DNA from 2 places in the Companilactobacillus allii genome. Region 2 is predicted to be linked to the other one. Evidence: predicted binding sites of a transcription regulator. Region 2 holds the regulator's gene; the other holds the start of a gene.
The links. The regulator LexA, encoded in region 2, represses DNA repair genes until DNA is damaged. The targets are predictions, from matches to a motif close to CNAACANNTGTTNG.

Region 1: a site for LexA is predicted at 10,602-10,615, ahead of uvrC (excinuclease ABC subunit UvrC). Genes of this name have one in related genera too.

The regions. Positions count from the first base shown of each region.
Region 1 covers NZ_CP019323.1:2,102,493-2,115,458, reverse strand. Annotated here, with positions in the region: gene BTM29_RS10485 (helix-turn-helix domain-containing protein) at 360-638, shown strand; gene BTM29_RS10480 (PTS sugar transporter subunit IIA) at 709-897, shown strand; gene BTM29_RS10475 (sigma 54-interacting transcriptional regulator) at 997-3,585, shown strand; gene BTM29_RS10470 (PTS sugar transporter subunit IIA) at 3,721-4,131, shown strand; gene BTM29_RS10465 (PTS sugar transporter subunit IIB) at 4,148-4,642, shown strand; gene BTM29_RS10460 (PTS mannose/fructose/sorbose/N-acetylgalactosamine transporter subunit IIC) at 4,656-5,501, shown strand; gene BTM29_RS10455 (PTS system mannose/fructose/sorbose family transporter subunit IID) at 5,498-6,325, shown strand; gene BTM29_RS10450 (MgtC/SapB family protein) at 6,326-7,030, shown strand; gene BTM29_RS10445 (MgtC/SapB family protein) at 7,171-7,824, shown strand; gene BTM29_RS10440 (hypothetical protein) at 7,947-8,429, shown strand; gene BTM29_RS10435 (IS1182 family transposase) at 8,426-10,084, opposite strand; gene BTM29_RS12895 (SPJ_0845 family protein) at 10,338-10,490, opposite strand; gene uvrC (excinuclease ABC subunit UvrC) at 10,686-12,503, shown strand; gene BTM29_RS10425 (PTS fructose transporter subunit IIABC) at 12,611-12,966, opposite strand, start outside.
Region 2 covers NZ_CP019323.1:1,750,207-1,763,172, reverse strand. Annotated here, with positions in the region: gene purL (phosphoribosylformylglycinamidine synthase subunit PurL) at 1-1,200, opposite strand, end outside; gene purQ (phosphoribosylformylglycinamidine synthase subunit PurQ) at 1,201-1,878, opposite strand; gene purS (phosphoribosylformylglycinamidine synthase subunit PurS) at 1,878-2,126, opposite strand; gene purC (phosphoribosylaminoimidazolesuccinocarboxamide synthase) at 2,136-2,840, opposite strand; gene purK (5-(carboxyamino)imidazole ribonucleotide synthase) at 2,850-3,971, opposite strand; gene purE (5-(carboxyamino)imidazole ribonucleotide mutase) at 3,964-4,449, opposite strand; gene BTM29_RS08615 (YneF family protein) at 4,693-4,920, opposite strand; gene BTM29_RS08610 (DUF896 domain-containing protein) at 4,985-5,227, opposite strand; gene lexA (transcriptional repressor LexA) at 5,366-5,989, shown strand; gene rplS (50S ribosomal protein L19) at 6,061-6,414, opposite strand; gene trmD (tRNA (guanosine(37)-N1)-methyltransferase TrmD) at 6,533-7,258, opposite strand; gene rimM (ribosome maturation factor RimM) at 7,258-7,776, opposite strand; gene rpsP (30S ribosomal protein S16) at 7,847-8,119, opposite strand; gene ffh (signal recognition particle protein) at 8,206-9,645, opposite strand; gene ylxM (YlxM family DNA-binding protein) at 9,658-9,999, opposite strand; gene ftsY (signal recognition particle-docking protein FtsY) at 10,002-11,426, opposite strand; gene smc (chromosome segregation protein SMC) at 11,442-12,966, opposite strand, start outside.

The sequences.
Region 1 (12,966 bases), 350 kb from region 2:
ATTAAAAACTTTCCATTTTTTGTTAGGAAAATATTATTAATATATATATATTTATGATACATTATTTATTGGAGAGGAGATATTCCTACATTTCCTCTCCTTTGATAATTTCATGTTTAAATAGCAGAATTCTGTTATTGGAATGGTGGTTCCTCCCTGAGCTACCATTTTTTTTTGAGCTTTTATTCATATAATATGATAGTATGACAATGAGGTATACGGTTTAACCCGATCCTCATTGCGCAGAAGAGCAACCTCCCCGGGTTGCTCTTCTTTTTATTACTTCAGCTATATTACTGTTTTTCAACCCAAAAAATATGTTATAATTTTAAACAATAAGCTGTTTAGGAGTTTTTAGCATGAAGTACAATGAGAAACAACAAAAAGAGATCGCTAATTATGCCATTGCACATGACAATGATTATAAAATGACAGGTAAGAAATACGATATTTCTTATCAACAAGTGTCTGCTTGGGTTAGAAAATATAACAAGAGTTCAAACGAACAAAAGAAGACTACAAAAATTAAAGATTCAACAAAGAAGTCTACAGCAAGTACGCTAGATATTTTAAGTAGACGTGATCCAGTTCTTGAAGCACAATTAGAAGATGTCAAAAGAAGATTAGGTTTAAAATAAAAAAAGCTAGGTTGGGGATTGAAGAATCCTTTGACCTAGCTTTTTTTTGTTCTTATAGCATAAGAATCTAATAATATTCGGGAAGATATTTGATGATAAACCAGCCGATATTGTTGTCTCATTTTTGATGCCAGATAAGAACGATAATAGTCATTTGGAATATTTATCTATTACATCAAAATTACTTATGCATGATGATTTCGTAAAATATTTGAAGAAAGTTAATACAAAAGAAGAAATTTTTCAATTATTTGAATAAAATAAAAACTGTGATATTAGATTATTTTATATCGCAATTTTTTTGTATTTCCATGATAAAGTAAACAATAAGATAAAGATATACTTGAGGGGATGAGACTTGTTGGATGCAAAGGGGAATTTACTAAATAAATTAAAGGAGTTGGATAAGGCTAATAAATTACCCAGTGACACAACGAATTTATCCAATTTGATGGATTTGAGTCGTTCGGTAACTAGCCATTATCTAAATCAACTGGTTGAGGATGGATTAGTTGAGAAGAAAATGGGACGTCCAGTTTTATGGCAATTGAAAAATATTGAATCAAGTGATGAAAATAACGTTAACAAAGACAGTTTTGATAATTTTATTGGAGCTGATGGTAGCCTGAAACAAGTTATTTCTCAATGTGTGGCATCAGTACACTATCCACCCAATGGATTGAATATGATAATTACTGGAGATAGTGGGGTTGGTAAGAGTTACTTGGCAAAAAGAATATATCAATATGCTAAGGATTCGGATGTAATTGCTGATAATGCACCATTTTTAGTTTTGAATTGTGCTGACTATGCCAATAATCCTGAATTATTGTCTAGTATTTTATTCGGTTATAACCAAGGAGCTTTCACCGGTGCCAATGAACAAAAGGATGGATTACTTAAACAAGCAAATGGAGGTTATCTATTTTTAGACGAGGTTCATCGATTAAATAGTGAAAATCAGGAAAAACTCTTTAATTTCATTGATAGCGGTGTATTCAGAAGAATGGGTGAAAATAAACAAGTCGAACATTCCAAAGTTCGTCTGCTGTTCGCTACAACGGAAGATACCAATGAAGTATTGCTGGAAACCTTTAGACGAAGAATTTCAATTTCAGTTCACTTGCCTAGTTACAGTGATCGTCCTAAGGTTGAACGATTTAACTTGATATATTCAATTTTTTATAACGAAGCAACTCGGATAAATAAGAAAATAGAAGTTGAAGGTAATGTTATAGATTCGTTATTAAATCTTAAGTCAGACGGTAATATTGGACAATTGAAAAATAGTATTAAGGTTGGATGTGCCAATGCATATAAAGATCAATTGAATGAAAGTAAAGTGATTTTGACTGATAAATACTTTGTACTAGGAAGTTGTGAGAAAAACAAAATAGCAGATATTTTAATTGATCCAAATAATAAGTTGGTGATGCAATCAAGTAATGTTTGGGATGAGGAACTCAATGAATTAAAGACCTTACTAGATAGGTTTGCCGTTGCAGATACTAATAATATGAGTAATGTACAAAGAAATATTGTTCAACATCTTCATGATTTTGATAAAGTAATTAAATTACAAGAATTGGAAAAGCCGATATATTCGCAATTCAACTATTCATATAATCGAATTATTTGTGAGCAATTTGGATTAAAACAAGCAAAATATTTGAGTGAATTACTGTTCAAGTTATTTAAAATTAATTTTGATCTTGATAAAACATTACTTGATAAAATAAGTTTTAAATTGAATTCAAATTATCGTAGATCAAGTTATGTTACAAAATATTTCCTTGATACAATGAATAATTCAATTAATTTGAACGAATCTATAGCTAATATATTAATGACAATATTATTAAGTGAATATATTGATGAAACTTTATCAATGCATGGATTACTAGTAGCTCATGGTGAAAATACGGCAACAAGTATCAAAGCCGTTGTCAATCAACTTTGTGGTGGATATATCTTTGATGCAATAGATATGCCAATCGACACGGGATTACCAGAGATAATTGTTAAAACAGAGAAACTATTAGATTCTTTTGATACCACTAATGGTGTCATATTGTTAATTGATATGGGATCTTTAAGTCAATTGTATAATTCTGTTAAGAACAATATTGATGGTGAATTATTAGTTGTAGATAATTTAACCACAGCTACAGCGTTGGATATTGCTTTGAAGATTCAGCAAAAAACACCATTCAAGAAAATTGCTGAATCCGCATCAACAGAATATAAAATAAATTCACGTTATTTTGCTGGATTCTCTCAAGATAAAAATATTATTATTTCTTGTATTTCGGGACTAGGTATTTCTCAAAAAATCAAAGAAACTATGCAACCATATTTTCCCGATAAAATAAAAATTATAACAATGGATTATACAAATCTGAAAGCTAATATACATCAAGATGACAATCATTACTTTGATCAAACGATTTTTGTTATCACAACAACAAATTTGCCAGATAGTTTCAATATTCCTAATATTAATATTTATGATATTTTAGATAGTTCTGGAGAACGTCAAATAAAACAATGGCTTCAGCCTTATCTGAATGAACAGTCAATTGATAGTTTGAATAAACAGTTATTAAGATTCTTCTCAATTGAAGGTGTCGGTGAACGGTTAAGTTTCCTTAATCCTAAAGTCATTATAAAAGAAGTGGAAACCGTTATCTTTAAGTATGAGAATTATTATCATGTGAAACTAGATGGTAAAGTTAAACTCAATCTTTATATGCATATTGCGTTGATGATGGAACGATTGATAATAGCTAAAAATAGTGATTCACCAAAAATAAATCCAGACGAACCAGAATTGGAATTCATCAATGTTTCTAAAGGAATCTTTAAGACGTTAGAGTTGAAATATAACGTTGAAGTAAGTGAGTATGAATTATCACTTATGTATGAAGTGTTCAAACAATTGATTTAATTTTTAAATAAATAAGGATTAGTGTTTAGATTTTTTAAACACTAATCCTATTTTTGTTGATAACAGTAGATTTATAAGACTTGGCACAGCACTTGCTTATATAAAAGTGAATATTAATTTAAGGAAGTTATGAGTATGAAGAAAATTTTGATTGCAAGTCATGGTCATCTTGCAAGTGGGATTAAAAGTTCACTTCAGATTTTAACAGGCATGACTGATCAGATTACAACGATAGATGCATATGTGGATGAGCATGATTATGTTGCTGATATCAAACAGTATGTTAAAGAGATTGACGGTAAACCAGCAATAATTTTTACCGACTTGTTTGGTGGAAGTGTTAATCAAAAAGTAATGTTGGAGGTTATGGAACATAATAATATATTCGTTGTAAGTGGTACTAATCTACCCATTGTCTTATCGGTTTTGTTAGATGAGCAGGAACTTACTAGAGAACACTTACAAGAACTTATTGATTTAAGTCAAGTTCAATTAGTAGAAGTAAAACCAAATGATGATATATCAGACGATAGTTTCTTATCGTAATAATGGAGGAAGAAATATGATTGTACAATTAAGAATCGATGATCGATTAATTCATGGACAAGTTGCACTTGTTTGGACTAAGGAGTTGGATACACCTGGAATTGTTGTAGCTAATGATAGTGCTTCTGAAAATGAGATGGTTCAAATGACTTTGAAAATGGCTACTCCCACTGGAAAGAAACTTTTGATCCGTTCAGTGGATGATGCTATTAAAGTGTTTAATAATCCAAAGGGTCAAGGGATGAGGATGTTTGCCTTAACCAATTGTGTTAAAGATGCTTTAAAAATTGCTCAAAATGTTGAGAATATTGGTGGTATTAATGTTGCTAATGTTGGTCGTTTTGCCGATAAAAGTGAAGGTGAACCAGTTTTAGTTGGTAGTACATTGATGCTTAGTCATAGTGAATTAGATGCTTTAAAAGAATTATCAAAGTTAGATGTTCCAGTATTTCAGCAAGTGGTTCCCAGTAATGCCAAGGTTTCGATTAAAACTTTATTGAAAGATAAGTAGGGGGGAAAATATTATGTTTAAAGAAGCATTTTTAGCTGCTTTAACGGTATTCATTTGTTACGGGGGTAATTGGTTATTTGGACAAACTATGATTGAACGTCCATTAGTTGTAGGTATGGTTGCCGGATTAATATTTGGTGATTTAAGAACAGGTATTATCATGGGTGCTTCACTAGAGGCCATATTCATGGGTGCAGTCGATATTGGAGGAGCATTGTCAGCAGAGCCTGTTACAGCAACAGTTTTAGCAACGACATTTGCCATTGTTTTAAATGTTAATGAAAAAGCTGCTCTAGCACTTGCTGTTCCTATAGGTGTTTTAGCTGCATTTATATCTATGTTTATGAAAAACGTTGTAATGAACTTATTCGCTCCATTAGTTGATAAATATGCAGAAGAGAATAGACCAGGTGCAATAGCGGTTATGCATTATGTAATGTGGTTTATCAATTACTTTATTTTTTCATTAATTACATTTTTTAGCGTATTGGAAGGTGCAAAACCAGTTCAACAAATGGTTAATAATATTCCGGATAATTTAATGGCCGGTCTTGCAGCTACTGGAGGATTGCTTCCAGCCGTTGGTTTTGCAATTTTGATGAGGATGCTTTGGAGTAAACAGTTAGCACCGTATTTCTTTTTAGGATTTATTCTCGTGGCATATCTTGAATTACCATCTGTTGCCGTTGCAGCATTGGGTATAATCTTAGTTCTAGTAATAAGTTTCAAGGACAAGAAGCTACTTGATATTCAAAATAAGCAAAAAGAATTAGAAAATAGACCGGTATCTGCAACTGGTATTACAGATTCTGGAAATGAAACTAAATCTGATCAAGAAGAGGAGGACTTCTTTTCATGAAATTAACTCAAGATATGACAAAAGAAGATAAAAAAATGCTTAACGGAATTTTCTGGCGTTCATTTACAGTGTTTGCCAGTCGTGCTGGTGCCACAAAGGCACATGCACCGGGATTCATGTATTCAATTACTCCTGCTTTAAATAGATATTACAAAGATGATCCTGAAGGAAGAAAAGAAGCTCTAATGCGTCATACGACGTGGTATAACATCACACAAAATGTTGGTACATTTGTAATGGGCCTTGTTGCATCAATGGAGAAGAAAAATTCAGAAGAGGCCGATTTTGATTCTGAATCAATTGTCGCCTTAAAAACATCACTGATGGGTCCACTATCAGGCATTGGTGATTCTATCTTTTGGGGAGTTCTTAGAGTTATTGCAGCAGGTGTTGGTATTAGTTTAGCATCGCAAGGATCAATCTTAGGTCCTATATTATTTCTATTAATTTATAATGTTCCGTCAATATTAACCAGATATTATCTTACTTATATGGGATTTTCACTTGGTTCTACATTTATTGAAAGAATTTATGCCAATGGAAGTATGGCAATTCTTAATAAAGCTGCAAGTACACTTGGTTTGATTATGATTGGTAGCATGACCGCCAGCATGGTAAAGTTTGAAAGTAAATTATCAGTTCCCATTGCAGGTGGTAAACCAATTCTAATACAAACATATTTAGATCAATTATTTAAAGGGCTGGTTCCACTTAGTATCACTTTAGTTTGTTATTGGCTATTAAGTAAAAAAGTCAATGTTAATTGGATACTTTTGGGAGTCCTCATTTTAGCCATTATTTTAGGATTATTAGGTGTGGTTTAGTTGACAACACAATTAAGTGTTTGGACGATAATGCTTCGCCTGCTACTTGCTACTTTTATTTCCGGAGTCATTGGTTTAGATAGGGCTTATAAGCATAGACCGGCTGGTTTAAGAACACACATCTTGGTTTGTTTAGGGGCATGTATTATTGCAATGATACAAAAAGAAATTGGATTCAATGCAATACAAATGGCGAAGCAATATCCACAATATAGTGGAATTCTACGTGCTGATGAAGCTAGACTGATTGCTCAAGTTGTTAGTGGAATTGGATTTTTAGGTGCTGGAACGATTATCGTTGAACATCATTCCATCCGTGGATTAACGACTGCCGCAAGTCTTTGGGTTATTGCTTGCGTCGGAATTGCCGTAGGAATGGGATATTATATTTTAGCTATTTGTAGCTTTTTGGTGGTGTATGGTGTGGTTGGATTTTTAAAACAAATTATTAGGGTCAATCCCATTAGAAAAATCGAAGTTCAGTATAAACATAAAGCTGAGACTAAAGAATTTATTAACGAATATTTTGCAAAAAATAATATCAAAGTTGAGGATGTTAGATTTCAAGCCACAAAACAAGTAAATGAGTATACATATACCAACATTTATGAAATTGATATGAATAAAAAAATGAATTATGTCGATATCGTTGAAGATTTATCTTCTAATCAAAATATTTTGAAAGTTGGTACAATTAGCGTTTAAAAAAATTCAGCAAAATATGCTGATTTTTTTTGGTATAAATCAAATTTAAATTTGTGTTAAGGTAATATTAGAGGTGGAGTGATTTGAGTTTACATTTGGATTTATTAACAATTACAATTCGGTTGCTTTTGGCAACCTTAATGTCTGGAATCATAGGTTGGGATAGAGCACACAAACATCGACCAGCCGGAATTAGGACACATATTCTGGTTTGTCTAGGTGCATGTATAATTGCTATGATCCAAAAGGAAATTGGATTTAATGCAATTGAAATGGCACGACAATTTCCTGCATATAAGGGGGTTATCAGAGCTGATGAAGCTAGATTAATTGCTCAAGTAGTAAGTGGAATTGGATTCTTAGGTGCTGGGACTATTATTGTGGAACATCACTCAATAAAGGGATTAACAACAGCTGCTAGTTTATGGGTAGTCGCTTGTTTAGGCCTGGCAGTCGGAATGGGTAATTATCTAATTGCGGTCGCAAGTTTTGTAGTAGTCTATGGTGTTGTGGCATTTTTAAAAAGAATTGTTCGTGTCAATCCACTTAAAAAAGTTGAGATCCAGTATCTTGATAAAAGAAAAGGTAAGAAATTCATTACGAATTATTTTAAGGAAAATTCAATCGATATTACTAATATCAATTTTAGAGCAAGTAAGGCTTTGGACGGTACTTATACCTATACGAATGTTTATGAGATTAAATTGCCCCATGACATGAAATATGTCGATGTCGTTGAAGGAATCTCTGCAGGAGAAAATATTACGAAAGTTCAATTGATTAATTTGGGTTAAATTATTTTTGTGATTTAATTTTATTTGTTTGTAGTATATTCCAATATTTAATTACTTAAATAACAAGATAATGTTGAAATAAGTAAACTCGTCTGATAAAGTTTTTTTATTGGGGGAATTTAATGGTAAAAAGGATTACTGCTATTTTACTATTCTTATTTTTTATTGCAGTCGTGGTGGTTATGAATTTTGGCACTTTTGATCAAGGGGTTCAAAAAGTAAGGCAAGATTCTAAGGACTTATCAAGCCAATTAACTGAAACCGAATTTCGTTCGAAGATGAATAATTATATTTATGTATCTTTTGATAATATGTACGATAATCCACAAATTTATAAGAATACTAAAATTTATCAGAGAGGACTAGTTTTAAAGTCTGATAGTGATTTTGTAATAGTTTCGCTTGATAGAAGTGATCATTCCAAAGATGTTAAGATAAAGTACGACTTGAGTACTTTATCAAAAGGGATGTCTAGAATAGAAGTTGGTTCAAGTATCAAATTTTTTGGAAAATTTAATACCGTTGAGAACTATACAAATGAAAAAGGAAGAACAATTACTAGACCAGTAATTAATGCAAACTTTATTCAGAGTATTGATTCTTAATTAAAATAGACAATAAAAATAGAGCTTGTGACAAAACTCCATAAAAAATAAGACCAGAACTTGGAAATCCGAAGATTTCCTGTTCTGGTCCTTTTGTTTTTTAAAGAAAAAGCCATTCTTTTGGCTAGTTTTCCCATATTCATTGCCATTAAGGCTAATCCCATTTGGCTTTTGACTTTATCAGTTCCACGAACCGTGAACCTGGTAAAATGCAAATAAGCCTTAAGGTGTCCAAAAACCGGTTCTACATCGATTTTTCGTTGGGCATATATTTTTGCCCCAACTTTACCATAAAGCTTCTCTCGTTCATGTGCTTTGAAATATTCCCATTCAGAATTAATATAAATATATCTGACACCTCCACTTTTATTAAATGCCGCATCAATTATTTCTTGATTCTCATCTTTTGATTCGGCTTTATAACAACGAAACTGTCTTTTAAATTTATATTTATCGGTTCTAATAGTAACTCTTAGAAAGTTGAATCTAACACCGTTGGGATCAATGTAATAATCATCGATATCATGGTAGTCCCAGTTTAGAACTTTCTTTTCATCTGATTTCCATTTACGACTATTTTCCTTGAGCATCGTACCGTAAGGAATCAAGGAAGTTTGGTCTAGTAATTCATCTTCAATATATCTGTAGTTAGATTCTGAACCATATCCTGCATCAGCCACTATGAAACGTCCTAAAACTCGGTGGGTCTCCAGAGTTTTGAGGAATGGAATCAAGGTACGAGTATCGGTTGGATTCCAGAACAGATCATAATCCAAGGTAAATTGATTACTAGTGGCAATCTGTAGGTTATATCCAGGTTTCAGTTGTCCGTTTTGCATTGGGTCTTCTTTGACTCGCATGAATGTAGCGTCATGGTCAGTTTTTGAAAAGCTATTACGTTCACCAAAAATCTTCATATCTTCTGAATATTTATCATGCTTCTCACTGATATGTTTTGTCTTGTTTAACTTGGATTTCATTATTCTCCGCACCCGCTTCGCAGGGTTAGGAGAGATTTTCTTGGTTTCTTCTACTTTTAAATCCAATTGTTCAATTCGTTCTTCTAACTTAGCAATAGTCAAATCTAAATTATCATAGTCCATGGGTAATGATTCTGAAAAGGCAGTGGTTTCAACTTCTTTTATTTCATTTAGAATGACTTCAGCTTTTTCGCGGTTTAAATCATCATAATGAATGATTTTCTTCTTCCAGACAAACGAATATTTATTGGCATTCGCCAAAATCTTGGTCCCATCAATAAATACACAATCGTCAATCAAGTTATGTTCAACTAAAAAGCTACGCATAGATTCAAAACTTGATTGAATCATCTCCATAGCTTCGTCGGAAACTATAAAGCGTGCAATTGTGCGATATGAAGGAACGTGTTCTTGAGTCAACCAACGTGCATAGATATTCTCGCGAGCTTCTCGCTCAATTTGGCGACAAGTGTAGCGACCTCTAAGATATGAAAATAGTACTAATTTTAGGACGGCCCGCAAATCATATTCACGCGGACGTCCTGTCTCATAACTATCGTGAAACTCAATAGATTCCACTAATTCATTGATATAATACGCTTCGTGATCTTTCTCTGGAATAAATTCGATTGCCATATTTAAACTTGTCTGATTTATGTTATAATTATTGAACATAATTTGGAACATCCTTTCGAGGGTGATTTCGTGGAGTATCGGTGTTCGGACCGGTGCTCTTTTTTTATTATTCTTTTATTATACAAGAAGAGCCTTCATACGGAAACCGAACGTTTCTGTATGAAGGCTCTTTTAATGTAGAGTTATGTCACAAGCTCATTTACTTATCAAAAGGGTTTTAATCTTTGTAACGGACAGTAATTATAAATGGCATTCTCTTCAATGTAGGATGAAGAGTTGAAAATATGAGAAGTTATTTTTTACTTTTAGAATCTTTATCGTTCTTGGAAGATTTCTTATCCGCAGTATCTACTCGATCTACGTTTTTTTTGACATCATCGGGAAGTGAGGCAAATTTATCAAATAAACTACCAAAATTCTCTTCGCGTTTCACTGTTAAGCCCATCGGTATCAGCCCCTTTCAGGTTGAATTGTTCTCTATATTTAATTAAATACATTATAAGTCCTTTTGAACCAAAGCACAAATAGTTACTCTAAATTTCTTCAAAATATTATATGAACGTTTGTTCTTATTGGTGGACAATATCCAATAAGTATATTTTAATTGACGTAGAGTAATGTTTAGAAAGGAGATATTTTTTTGGCAACAGAATATCTTGAACATAAATTAAGTCTATTACCACCACGTCCAGGTTGCTATTTAATGAAAGATATAAATTCGAAAATCATTTATGTTGGTAAGGCTAAAAATCTAAAAAATCGTGTCCGTTCTTATTTTAAGAGTTCACATGAGGGTAAGACTGAGCGATTAGTTTCTGAAATTTGTGATTTTGAAACAATTATTACTTCTAATGACAAAGAAGCATTCTTGTTGGAGATTACTTTGATTCAAAAACATCAACCTTATTATAATATTAAATTAAAACGTGGTACCGGCTATCCTTATATTAAAATAACCAATGAACGCGATCCTAAGATGGAAATAACAGGTTTAGTCAAGAAAGACGGTGCCTATTACTTTGGACCATACCCTAATGTTTGGGCAGCTACTAATACTTTGAACTTTTTGCAAAAAGTATATCCACTCAGACGTTGTCAGGGTAATTTAGGTCGGCCTTGTTTGTACTATCATATGGGACAGTGTCTGGGGGCTTGTTTCCAGGAAGTACCTCGTGAAAAATATGATGGTCAAATTGAAAAAATCAAGAAGTTTCTTGGTGGTAGCGTTGGGGAAGTTAAGTCAAATTTAGAGGCAAGAATGGAAACTGCTTCTGGGAAAATGGAATTTGAACGAGCAGCGGAACTACGTGATCAGATCAAATACATTGAGACTACTGTTGAAAAACAAAAGATTATTTCAAACGATAATACACCACGTGATATTTTTAATTATTATGTTGAAAAGGGTTGGATTTCTATCCAAATTTTCTTTATACGACAAGCTAGATTGATGAAACGTGAGAAAAAGGTTTTTGCTTGTATAAATACGCCTGAAGAAGAATTATCGACTTTTATTTTGCAATTTTATAATAGAAGGAACCAAGTTATGCCAAAGGAAATTCTTGTTCCAGAGGATTTAGATAAGGATACCTTGTCACAGGTCTTAGATATACCGTTTAGAACCCCACAGCGTGGTCAAAAGAAGGATCTAATGGATATGGCAGCGGATAACTCTAAATTGGTGTTACAAGAGAAATTTCGCTTGATGGAACTTGATAATCGTCAAACATATGGAGCCCAAAAACAAATATTTGACTCGTTGAATTTGCCATATGGACATGTAATTGAATCGTTTGATCATTCTCATATTCAAGGTACCAATCCAGTGTCTGCCATGGTCATGTTCCAAGATGGCCGGCCTGAGAAGAGCGGTTATCGAAAGTATAAAATCAAAGGTGAGGTCGAACATCAATCCGGTGCTGATGAAGCCGCTAATACACGTGAGGTTATTTATCGTCGATATTCTCGAGTTATTAAAGAAGATGGTAACCTTCCGGACTTAATTCTAATGGACGGTGGAATTATTGAACTTCGTGCTGTTATGGATGTTTTGCAAAATGAATTAGGAATTAATATCCCAGTTGCAGGTATGGTTAAAGACAATCACCATAATACTTCGCACTTAATATTTGGTGAAGATGGAGAAATTGTTGCGTTAGATCGTAAAAGCCAAGGATTTTACTTATTACAGAGAATTCAGGATGAAGTCCATAGGTTTGCGATTACCTTTCAACGTAAAACTAGAAGTAAAAATGCTTTATCATCAAGACTTGATGGGATTCAAGGAGTTGGACCAAAGACTCGCAATAAGCTATTAAAGAAGTTTGGTTCAGTTAAAAAAATCAAAGATGCTTCAATTGATGATTTTACAGATTTGGGTATCTCAAAAACTACTGCACAAACGATCAAAATAACTTTGGCTAGTACTAATTTTCATAAGAAATATTCTAAGGGATAAAAAGCGTTCAAAACTGTTTATTTACTATAAAACAACAGTTTGAACGCTTTTTTTAGTTTGATTCAAAATAAAAAAACATCTACCAATTTGGTAGATGCTTCAATTAATTATTTACTCTCAACTTTTTTAGCAGGTTTCCAAATTCCATAGATAACTCCAGAAATTACGGCACCTATTATTACGGCTAACAAGTACATTAAAGGCTTATTTGCCAATGGTGTAACGAAGATACCACCGTGAGGAGCAGGTACGTTAACACCCCATAGTTGTGTCAAACCACCACCGATTGCTGAACCAATTACACTTGATACGATAACGTGAAGTGGATCTCCAGCAGCAAAAGGAATTGCACCTTCAGTGATGAATGAAAGACCTAGAACATAATTAGATAGTCCAGCTTGTCTTTCTTGTTCAGTAAACTTGTTCTTCCAGAATGTTGTAGCAATGGCAATTGCTAGAGGTG
Region 2 (12,966 bases):
TGGAATAAACTGTTTCTTACTTTCAATTATTCGTTTTGGCTTTATACCTTTATGATCATATTCTGGTACATCCTTAACCAAACTATCTACTGGTATGTCGACCACAAGCTTGTCTTCGTGATATATCTTATATTGTTTTTCAGCGATAACTTTTCCAATAACAACCGCATCAAGATTAAAGTTCGAAAAGAATTCCAGTACTCTTTTTTCAAATTCTGGTTTAATACAAAGAACCATACGTTCCTGCGACTCTGAAAGCATCATTTCATATGCAGTCATATCAGACTCACGTTGAGGTACATTATCCAAATTAAGAATTAGGCCACTTTTAGCTTTTGATGCCATTTCCGCTGTAGAAGAAACCAATCCTGCTGCACCCATATCTTGAATCCCCAAAATCCATTCTGAGTGCTCATGAATAATTTCAACACACGCATCCATCAATAGCTTTTCCATAAATGGATTCCCAACTTGAACAGCAGAACGCTGTTTCTTTTTTTTGTTTGAAAATTCATCAGAGGCAAAAGTAGCCCCATGGATACCATCTCTACCTGTCTTTGCACCAACGTAGACAATTAGATTGTTACTTCCACTAGCTTGTCCATGTTTGAATTGAGTATTATCTAACAAACCTATACACATAGCATTTACGAGTGGATTTTTTTCGTAACAGTTTTCAAAAGCTATTTCTCCACCAATTGTAGGAATACCGATACAATTCCCGTATCCACCAATTCCAGCAACGACTTCTTTAACCAAATGTTTAGTTTGATTATTATTAATTGGTCCAAACTTCAAACTATTTAAAAGTGCAATTGGAGTTGCACCCATTGAAAAAATATCCCTAATAATCCCACCAACACCGGTTGCAGCTCCTTGATAAGGTTCAACTGCAGAGGGATGGTTATGACTTTCAGCTTTAAATACAACAGCCTGATTATCACCAATATCAATGATCCCAGCATCTTCACCTGGTCCCGCTAATACCCTTGGGCCTTTGTTAGGTAGCTTTCTCAAAACCTTTTTTGAATTTTTATAAGAACAATGTTCACTCCACATAACTGAAAATAAACCAGTCTCGGTATAATTTGGAAGGCGACCAAGAATCTTTTCACTGATTAATTTATACTCAGAATCACTTAATCCCCATGAACTATATATTTTCTCTTCTTGAACTTGTTTCGGAGTTGGTTCATTCATTTATGATTGCACCTCTATTTTCATGTTCTCAATCATTGATTGGAAAAGTTTCAATCCATCTTTGGAACCTAGTATTAATTCGATTGCACGCTCAGGATGAGGCATCATTCCTAATACATTTTTCTTTTTATTGGTTATACCAGCAATTCTTCCGACACTTCCATTTATATCAGACGTATATTCAAAAATAATCTGATTATTCTCTTTTAGTTCTTGTAAAGTTTTATTATCACAATAATATCTACCTTCACCGTGTGCAACGGGAAGGGTAATTGATTCATTCTTTTTATACTTATTAGTAAATGTAGTGGCTTCGTTTTTAACTATCAATTCAACGTCCTCACAAATGAACCTATTTTGACGATTATTAATCAATGTTCCTGGAAGTAACCCAATTTCAGTCAATATTTGAAATCCATTACAAATGCCTAGGATTGGTTTACCAAGATCTGCAAAACGCTTTACTTCTTCAATAATTGGCGCATGACTTGCAATAGCTCCACTACGTAAGTAATCTCCGTATGAAAATCCACCAGGAATTAAAATACCGTCGTATCCATCTAGAGAAGTCTCCTTATAACTGACTAGTTCAACTTGTTCTTTAATACCATCTTTAATTGCATAATATAAATCCATATCACAATTAGAACCAGGAAAGACTATTACAGCAAATTTCATCAGTTAGCCTCCACAATTTCATAACGATAACTTTCAATATTTGGATTGGCTAACAGATCGTCACAGATTGAATCGATTTCACTTTTTAAATTATTACTTCTATCATCAAATTTGATTTCGAAATATTTTCCAATTCTAACATCGAGAACATCCTTATAATTCATACTGTGAATAGCATCCTTAACAGCCTCGCCTTGTACATCAACAACAGAATCTTTCAAAGTAACATACACCTTTACAAGTATCATGATTCTCTCCTATTCAGCAATTATTCTATCTAGAACTTTTTTATAAGTGACAGCCAAGTCACCTTTTTTTTGTCTAAAAATATCCTTATCCAAAGAATTATGACTTGTTTGATCCCATAAACGACAATTATCAGGTGAGAATTCATCAACCAAAATAATTTTTCCATCGATACGTCCAAATTCTAATTTAAAATCAATTAAATCTAAATTTGCTTTACTGAAAAATGGAATTAATAATTGGTTGATCTTCAATATCTGATCTTTAACAAAATCAATCTCTTTTTGCTTCGCAATATGTAGTGATAATACTTGTGAATCATTGATAAATGGATCTCCTAATTCATCACTCTTGAAATAAAATTCAATAATTGGCTCTTCAAGCATTTCTCCGTCCATTAAATCGAACTTTTTAGCCAAACTTCCAGAAACTCGATTCCTCAAAACAACTTCGAGTGGAATTACTTCAGTCTTCTTTATTAATTGCTCATGATCAGAAATATTCTTAATCACGTGTGTTTCAATTCCATTTTTAATCAAATAATTAAATACCAATGTGGAAATCTTGCAGTTTAAAACACCCTTACCAGGAATTATTTCCTTACGTTTACCATTTAATGCTGTAGCCTGATCTTTATATACCACTAACAATTCATTTTCATTATTGGTTTTAAACAAGTCCTTAGCTTTGCCTGAATAAATCAAATCGTTATTCATAATTTCTCCCTATTTATCCCAAATTGAATTTTTTTCAATTTTATTTATAGATTCATCTAAATTCTTTGTCAAAATCGTAATATGTCCCATTTTTCTATTGTGTTTTATTTCAGATTTTCCATAATCATGTAAATTCCACTCAACATGGTTAAAAACACTTTTTCTAGATTCTTCAAGATGTTGACCTAATACATTAACCATTATGGCTGGACTAAATTGCTTGATTTTAGGCATAGGTAAATTGCAAATACCCAAAATATGTGCATCAAACTGTGAAATATTACATGCTTCAATCGTTAAATGTCCTGAGTTATGTGGCCTAGGTGCAATTTCGTTAACAAACAATTCATCCGTATTCGAAATAAAAAATTCAACACACATAGTACCTACAAGTTCTAACTTATTTGCAATATCTTCAGCAATAAACTGAATTTTTTCAGCCATAACACTGCTAATTCGTGCTGGGCATATACTCAAATGAAGTATATTCTCACGATGGATATTTTCGATCACAGGAAAAAGAGAAGTCTGCCCATCAACATTTCTAGAAACAACAACCGATACTTCTTTTTCTAAAATAATTGTTTTTTCTAGAATGCACTCCCCAGAAGAAATGAGATCTTCAATACCGCTTATATTGGTAGAACTAATTCTAATTTGTCCTTTTCCATCATATCCACCACGAATGGTTTTAATTATTGAAGGTGCGCCTATTTCATCGATAGCCTTTGTAAAATCTTCAATACTACTGACGACTTCATGTGGAACTACTGGAAAATCGTTTTTCTCTAAAAAATCTTTTTCAAAAATTCTATTTTGAGTTACTTCCAAGGCCTTAGTGCCTTGTGGGATATAAGTATATTTGGAAACTTCTTTTATTGTCGTTGCATCAACATTTTCAAATTCATATGTTAAAACATCCACTTTTTTAGCTAATTCAATCAATGCATTTAAATCGCTATATTCAGCGATTATTTGTTCATCCGAAACCTGTGCTGCTGAACAATTAGGTTGAGGATCTAAGATAATTACTTTGTACCCTTTCTCTTTGGCAGATAAAGACATCATTTGTCCTAATTGACCACCACCAATAATTCCGATAGTCGAACCAGATAAAATTTGATTATTCAAGATTCTTCCCACTTTCAACAGAATTATCATGCATTTGCTTTTGATACTTAATAAGATTTGATTCGTATTCTTTATTTTCAAGAGCACAAATTTTAGTTGCTAAAATTGCAGCATTTATAGCTCCTGACTCTCCAATTGCTACAGTAGCCACAGGAACACCACTAGGCATTTGTACAATCGATAATAATGAATCCATACCATTAAGTGCTTTAGTTTGAACGGGTACACCTATAACTGGAAGTATCGTCGAGGAAGCCACCATACCGGGTAGGTGTGCTGCTCCACCCGCACCGGCGATAATTACTTTAAAATGTCTTTGAGAAGCTTGAGAGGCAAAATAAAGCATTTCTTGTGGCATTCTATGCGCAGATATCACTTTAAGTTCATAACTAACTTCTAATTTCTCTAGCGTCTCGACAGTCTTATTCATTGTCTTTAAATCAGAGATAGATCCCATAATTATTGCAACGTCTTTCATTATTTGTTTACCCTTTCTTTATTAGTAAACAAATAATATCAGTTTTTTTTTGATCTTTCAACCAAAATACGTACATTTATATTGATACAGTTAATTATTATTCGTGGATACGCTTTAAAAAAGAAAATTTTAATAGTAAATAATTATATTAGTTCGTATTTAGCTGTAATTTGTTTTCCTTATATAAAAAAATAGGTCACACAAGATTAATTTAATAATCTCGTGTGACCTATAATCTATAAACTATTTTTTATTGCTTTTCTTTTGTTGAGTTTTCATTGAACTCATCAATTGATTTAATTTCTTTTGTGAAGGCTTTTGTCCCATTTGAGCCATCATTTGCTTAATCATATCAGAATTAATTGGTGGATTATCTTCGAAGTATTTCTTCATGTAATATCTTGCTGCAAAGAAACCACCGACTGCACCAACTAATAAAGCTATAATACCAACTGCGATTGTTATTCCCATATCTATTGTTCACCCTTTCCATACATCTTATAATGATACAAAAAATTTAATGTAATTAAAAGGACTAATCGTCACGTAATCCTTTTTTACGTTGAATTTCTTTAACTTTATTTGGTGTAACTTCTTTTCCTTCTTTATCAAACACGCGCATAGTCTCGATTTGTTGTCTGAAACCAGCTCGGAAATTTGCTAAATATTTTTTCCTTAGAACTTCTTGCTGATGCTCTTCTTCGTGCGTAATTGTTCCAGCTTTTGCCTTATGTGCCAATTCATTAATTTCAGCAATAAGCTTTTCTTGTTCTTTCATAAACATTATCTCCTAAAACAATACTAGAGAATCAAATTAATATTTTTTTGATCTCTCTTTATTATACCGAACACTTGTTTGAATTTATATCATTATTCTGATACAATCTAACTAAGATATTAACAATGAGGTGTTCTAATGTCAAAAGCAGAAGGATCTAAACAATCCCAAATTTTACAATGTATCCATGATTATTTAGACGAACATGGATATCCGCCAACAGTTAGAGAAATATGTGAAGCAGTTGACCTTTCATCAACATCAACGGTTCACGGTCACTTATCAAGACTAGAGAAAAAGGGATATCTCCAGCGTGATCCAACAAAACCTAGAGCTATCGAATTAACAGTTGCTGGTCTTAATTCAATTGGTATAAAATCAAAACAAATTCCAATTCTAGGTGCAGTTGCTGCAGGCCAACCTATTACAGCAGAACGTAACCCAGAGGGCTACTTCCCTTTACCACCTGACTTAAACCGCGATTCCGGTGAATTATATATGCTAGAAATTCACGGTGAAAGTATGATAAATATCGGTATTTTGGATGGTGACCAAGTAATCGTTCATGAACAACATACTGCTAATAATGGCGAAATAGTAATCGCAATGACTGAAGACATTGAAGCCACTTGTAAAAGATTTTACAGTGAAGATGGACACTTCAGACTACAACCTGAAAACGATACGATGGATCCAATCATTTTGGATAATATCGAAATTTTAGGAAAAGTTGTTGGACTATATCGTCCAGAAATATTTTAATTTGAGAATGCCTTTGGCATTCTTTTTTATTTACAAAAAAAAAGATACCTAAGGCATCTTTTTTAAAGTCATTAGATATCGCGACGACGTTCTTTGATACGAGCTGCCTTACCTTTACGATCACGTAGATAGTAAAGTTTAGCGCGACGTACACGACCATGTCTTACAACATCAATCTTTTCAACACGTGGTGTGTTTAATGGGAATGTTCTTTCAACACCAACACCACTACTGATCTTACGAACAGTATATGTAGCACTAACGCCAGAACCATGTCTCTTAATTACAACACCTTCGAATAATTGGATACGTTCACGTGAACCTTCAACAACCTTAGCATGGACACGAACTGTGTCTCCAGGACGGAAGTCAGGAATATCTGAACGTAATTGTTCTGATGTAATATCTTGAATTAATTTCTTCATTTAAAGCTTCTCCTCATTCGACACTCTTATATATCTTAAAGAATATACAGCGGAATATCGTTAATATGTGTTCAAACACTCTTACAATAATACATTATTTGATTTTAACTGTAAACTATTATTTTGATTTTATATCATTTAATATTTTTCGTTCTTCTTTACTGAATTCAACATCTTCCAATAAATCTGGACGTCTATTCAAAGTTTTCTTCAAAGATTGCTCCAAACGCCATAAACGAATTTTCTCATGATTACCACTTGTTAATACTTCAGGTACTTTCTTGCCTCTGAAATCAGCAGGTCGAGAATATTGAGGATACTCTAATAAACCATTTGAAAATGATTCATCCTCTGCAGAAACAGAATTGCCCAAAACACCTGGTACAAAACGTAATGTAGCATCAATCATACTCATCGTTGGTAACTCACCACCGGTCAAAATATAATCACCGATTGACACCTCATCAGTAACCAAATCCTTTACACGCTCATCAAAACCTTCATAATGGCCACAGATAAATACCAACTGATCTTCTTTAGCAAAATCTCTAGCCATATTGGTATTAAATGTTTTACCTGCTGGATCTAGCAAAATAACTCTTTTTTTACCGGGTTTCTTAGTTTCAACATAATCCATAGCATCATAAATCGGCTGAGCTTGAAGTAACATCCCTGCTCCACCACCATATGGAGCATCATCAACGTGATTTTGTTTGTTAGTCGTAAAATCCCTAAAGTCTACAACATCAATGTTAACTAATTCTTTTTCTTGAGCCTTACCTATCAATGATTCATCCAAAGATTGAAACATTCTAGGGAAGATACTTAAAATTGTAATATCCATTAATCTATCAATCCATCCGGAATTTCGACATCCACCTTTTTGGCATCGAGATCCACTTTTTTAACAACATCTGCAATATAAGGTATTAAAACTTCCTTGTATTTTGGACCTTTAACAACCCAAACATCATTAGGACCAAGTTCAATTATCTCTTTTATTTTACCAATTTCACCCAAATTAGGATCAACAACGGTTAATCCAATTATTTGACTGTAGAAAAATTCGCCATCATTAAGTTTAGGTTTTGTTTCATTACCAGAGAATAATTCCGATTTAACATATTGTTCGACGTCATTGATATTATCATAGCCTTCAAACTTAATTAAAATAAAATTCTTATGTTTCCTAGATGATTCAACAATAAGTTTTTTATCTTTTTTACCAGATTGACGCAAAAAAAGATTAGCACCTTTTTTGAATCTTTCCTCTGGAAAATCTGTAATCGGAATAATTCTTAATTCACCTTTAATACCGTGAGTATTAACAATTGTACCCACTCTGTAAAGTTCTTCAGTCATTGAATCCTCCATGATAAATAAATAGGACCTGATAAAACAAAGTTTTATCTGATCCCAATTTACTTATTCATTATTTTGAATATTTACTTTCATGATACTTTTGCATAATACCATGTGTCTTAAGTAAGTTACGAACTGTATCTGAAGGTTGTGCACCTTTTTGTAACCAGTCCATAATCTTATCATCATCTAATTTAATTTCTTCTGGTTGTGAAATTGGGTTGTAGTAACCAACTTGTTCGATAAAGCGGCCATCACGTGGTGCACGTGAATCTGCAACAACGATTCTATAAAATGGTCTTAACTTACTACCCATACGTTTCATTCTGATTTTAACTGACATTTGATTTCCTCCTAAATACTTAACTTTGTTAGTATACACAAAAAAACACAGGGTGTAAAGTTTTTTTCTTTACACCCTGTGTTTTTTTATTTTGATTTAAAACGCTTGATTTTCTTCAAACGCTTCTTCTTATTCTTCTTTTGTTTTTTAACCATAGAATGCATTGCCATCTTACCTAATTTACCTTGCATTCCACCGCCCATCATCTGATCCATACCTGACATATTTCCCTTACTCATTTGTTTCATCATGTCACGGGATTGTTTAAATTGCTTGATCATACGATTGACTTCTTGAATATTTCGACCAGAACCACTGGCTATTCTACGTCTTCTCGACGGATTCAATAAATCTGGATTTTCACGTTCCTTTGGTGTCATTGAATAAACAATTGCTTTTAAGTGATCAATATCCTTTTCACCAATATTAACATTAGCAAGTTGTGGATTATTAGCCATACCTGGAATCATCTTCATTATTTCATCAAGAGGACCCATCTTTTGGACTTGATCCATTTGATCAATAAAATCATTGAAATCAAAACTATTTTCTCTGATCTTCTCAGCCATATCTTCTGCTTGTTTAGCGTCATAATCTGTCTGAGCCTTTTCGATCAAAGTAAGCATGTCACCCATACCCAAGATACGATCAGCCATACGATCAGGATGGAATACATCCAATTGATCTAATTTTTCACCTTGTCCAATAAACTTAATTGGCTTTCCAGTCACGGAACGAATTGAAAGTGCAGCACCACCACGAGTATCACCATCTAATTTAGTTAATACTACACCAGTGATATCTAATTGTTCATCAAAACCATGTGCAACCTTAGCTGCCACTTGACCAGTCATTGAATCAGCAACGAAAAGGATCTCATCTGGATGTGCCAATTCTTTTATGTGCAATAGTTCATCCATCAATTTATCATCAATTTCCAAACGTCCTGCAGTATCGATAATTACATAATCATTTTTATTTTCATCAGCCTGCTTTAATCCATTACGAACAATGTCAACAGGGTCCTTATCAGTACCTTCATCATAGACTGGTGCTCCGACTTGCTCTCCAACCACTTTCAATTGCTCAATAGCAGCAGGACGGTAAACATCCCCAGCAATAAACATCGGTCTGGCATTATCATTGGCCATTAAGTACTTAGCCAATTTACCAGCTGTTGTAGTTTTTCCGGCACCTTGCAGACCAACCATCATAATAATCGTAGGTATGTGTGGAGACTTATTTAAAGGAACTGCTTCGTCCCCCATTAATTTGGTCAACTCATCGTCAACAATTTTGATAACTTGTTGAGAAGGTGTCAAACTATCCATAACTTCAGAACCTAAAGCACGTTCTCTAACTTGTTTAACAAAACTCTTTACAACGTCAAAGTTAACATCGGCTTCAAGTAAAGCCATACGAACCTCACGCATTACAGTACGAACATCGTCTTCAGAAAGTTTTCCTTTACCCTTTAGTGAAGAAAAAACTTTTTGTAGTCGTTCACTTAATCCTTCAAAAGCCATTTTTTGCTCCCATTATTTTTCATTTATTTTTGAAATACGTTTAACTAATTTGGACAATTCTTTATCGTTTGGATATCTTGCCAAAACGACTTTTTCAAGTTTTCCAGAAATATCATCTATTTCCTGCGTCTTCTTAATTAGTCCAAGCTCAACTTCAAATGATTCTAATAGACTAACTGATCTATGCAAGTTATCCATAACTGCCTGACGAGAAACCTTAAGTTGCTCTGCAATTTCACCTAGAGAAAAATCCTCAACATAATACAAATCTACATATTGATCTTGTTTCTTTGTAAGTAATGCATGATAAAAATTATATAACAAATTAATTTTAGTATTCTCATCAATATCCATAATTATTTACCAGAACCAACAATGAGTTCCTTAAATAATCCATAGATGAACTTCTCTGGATCAAAATCACGTAAATCATCCATCTGTTCTCCAAGTCCAACTAGCTTAACTGGAATATGCAATTCATTTCTGATTGCTAATACAATACCACCTTGTGAACTTCCGTCAATCTTTGTTAAAACAATTCCTGAAACTTCAGTGGTCTCATTAAATTGTTTGGCTTGACTTAAGGCATTTTGGCCAGTTGAACCGTCTAGAACTAACAATACTTCTTGAGGCGCCTCAGGTAATTCACGAGTGATCACACGCTTGATTTTTTCAAGTTCACGCATCAAGCCCTCTTTGTTCTGTAATCTACCTGCAGTATCTACCAATAATATATCAAAGTTTTCATTAATTGCACGCTTAACAGCATCAAAAACTACTGATGCTGGATCAGTTTGAGGTTTGCTTGCTTCAACAGGTACATCAACACGACGACCCCATTCTTGAAGTTGTTCAATTGCTCCGGCTCTAAATGTATCTCCAGCAGCCAAAAGAACTTTCTTACCTTCTTGTTGATATCTGTGGGCTAACTTACCAATTGTCGTAGTCTTGCCAGCACCATTAACTCCAACAAACAAAAATACTGTTGGAACTTTATCTGTACTAAATTTTAAAGAGTTATCTTCTTCTTTTCCCTCTTCATCGTACATATCAACCAATTTACGTACAATAACGTCCGAAACATCTGATCTTTTTTTAACATTCTCCAACTTAACTTCTTCACGTAACTCATCAGATATACGCATAGCTGTTTCATATCCAACATCTGATTCGATAAGAAGCTCCTCTAGATCATCAAAGAAATCCTCATCGACACTTCTAAAGTTAGCCAAAAAATGATTAAATCTAGTACTAAATGAATTCCGGCTCTTCTTTAAGCCCTCATCATATTCTTTTACATCTTTTTCTTCAGATTTTTCCTTTTCGTCTTCATCTGTAGATTCATCTGATTCCGCTGGACTCTCTGATGTAGTTGTAGTATCCGTAATTGTTTCTGAAGAGTCACTTTCGGATTCTATATCCTCAGGTTCTTCTTGAACACTAGTATTAGACTCTACTTCTTTGACTGGCTCAGAGGTATGCGGTTTAACCTCTTCTTTAACTTTTGTAACTTCATCCGTATTAGTAGTATCCAATTTTTTGGAAACATCTTCAGAATCTGTGGTTTCAATAGATTTTTCGCCAGGTTCATCTGTAGATTTCTCAGTAGGTTCCACTGGTTTTTCTACTTCATTATTATCGACGTTCTCAAGGGTTTGAGTATCATCTTCTTTTGTATCTTCAGTTGATTCTTGTTTCTCTATACTTTCCTCGGTAGATTTCTTTTCTTCATCATCATCTTTACCGGTGAAAGCCTTCTTAATTCGATCAAAAAGTCCCATACTTTAATCTCCTTTTTAATTGTTAAACGAAGCTAAGTTATTATGTAGATTTTGAACTTCAACTGATAGCATTCGGGAAACACCTGATTCTTCCATAGTTACACCATATAAACGATTTACATTCATCATTGTACCCTTACGGTGAGTAATAACAATAAATTCAGTATTATCATCATAACGATTTAGATAACTTGCAAAACGATCTACATTGGCATCATCTAGTGAAGCCTCAACTTCATCCAAAATACAAAACGGAACCGGGTGAACCTTGATAATGGCAAACAGCAATGTTATTGCAGTCAAGGCCTTTTCTCCACCTGATAATAAGCTTAATCTCTGAAATTTTTTCCCAGGTGGCTGAGCAATGATCTCAATTCCTGTTTCTAGTAGATTGGTTGGATCAGTCAACACAAGCTTGGCTCGACCACCAGCAAACATTTCAGGGAAAATCATTTCAAAGGCAGCAGAAACATTGTCAAAGGTCTTTTTAAATCTAGTGGAAACTTCATGATCCATCTCAGACATTGTATCAAGTAATTGTTGTCTGGCTTTAAGCAAGTCATTTTGTTGCGTGGTCAAGAATTCATATCTATCTTTCACTTTGTCATATTCATCAATAGAAGACAAATTAACTGTACCTAATTCATCAATCCCCATTTTGAGTAACTTTGCTTCACGTTTTAAATCATCTGGGTCTAAGTCTTGAGCTTTTAGATTTTTCATTGCTGCTTCATAAGTTAGTTGATATTCTTCAGACAATACATCCAAACGAGTATCTATCTTATTGGTTATTTTAGTAACAGAAATAGCTAAATTCTCTTGTTCATCAGAAGCAGATTTTTGTAAATCAAAACTACGCTGTGCTTCATCGTTTAGCTTCACAGCCACTTGTTCTTTTTCACTTCTTTGTTTTTGTAGATCGCTCAAAGTAAGTTTTAAAGATTTAATAGTTCCATTCAGTTCTGTTATTTTGGTTTTAACTTCTGAATTACTCAAAGTTAACTGATCACGTTCAGAATTAAGTTGATCCAAGCGTATTTTCAATTCTTTAATTTTATCATTATCATCCAAAATTTCTTGGTCAAATTGTTTCTTTTGTTTAAGTTCATTATCTTGGTTGCTCTTAACAACTGCTAATTTAGTTTGTGTTTGCTGTATTTCGCTAGTTATTTGAGTTAATTCTGAATCAAAGTCCTTTAAAAGCTTTTGGTTGGCCTCAATATCAGACTGTAGATCAGTAACTTTTTTCTGAAGCTCTTTGGATCCTTGAAGTTGTCCATCCAAATTCTTTTTTAACTGTTTGCGTTCTTCGTCATTTTTATTGCCATTATACTCAACGGCTTTTTTTTGTTCCTGTAAATGCTTAAGTTCACTTTGATAACTAGATAACTGATTACTCAATTGATTACGTTCTTGATTAAAATTAGACAACTTACTTTCGATTTGTTTCTTTTCATTTCTTAAATTTACTAATTTCTCACGTAAATCTACGACTGTTTGTTGTTTTTGATCAAGTGCCATTTCTTGTTTTGACAATTGC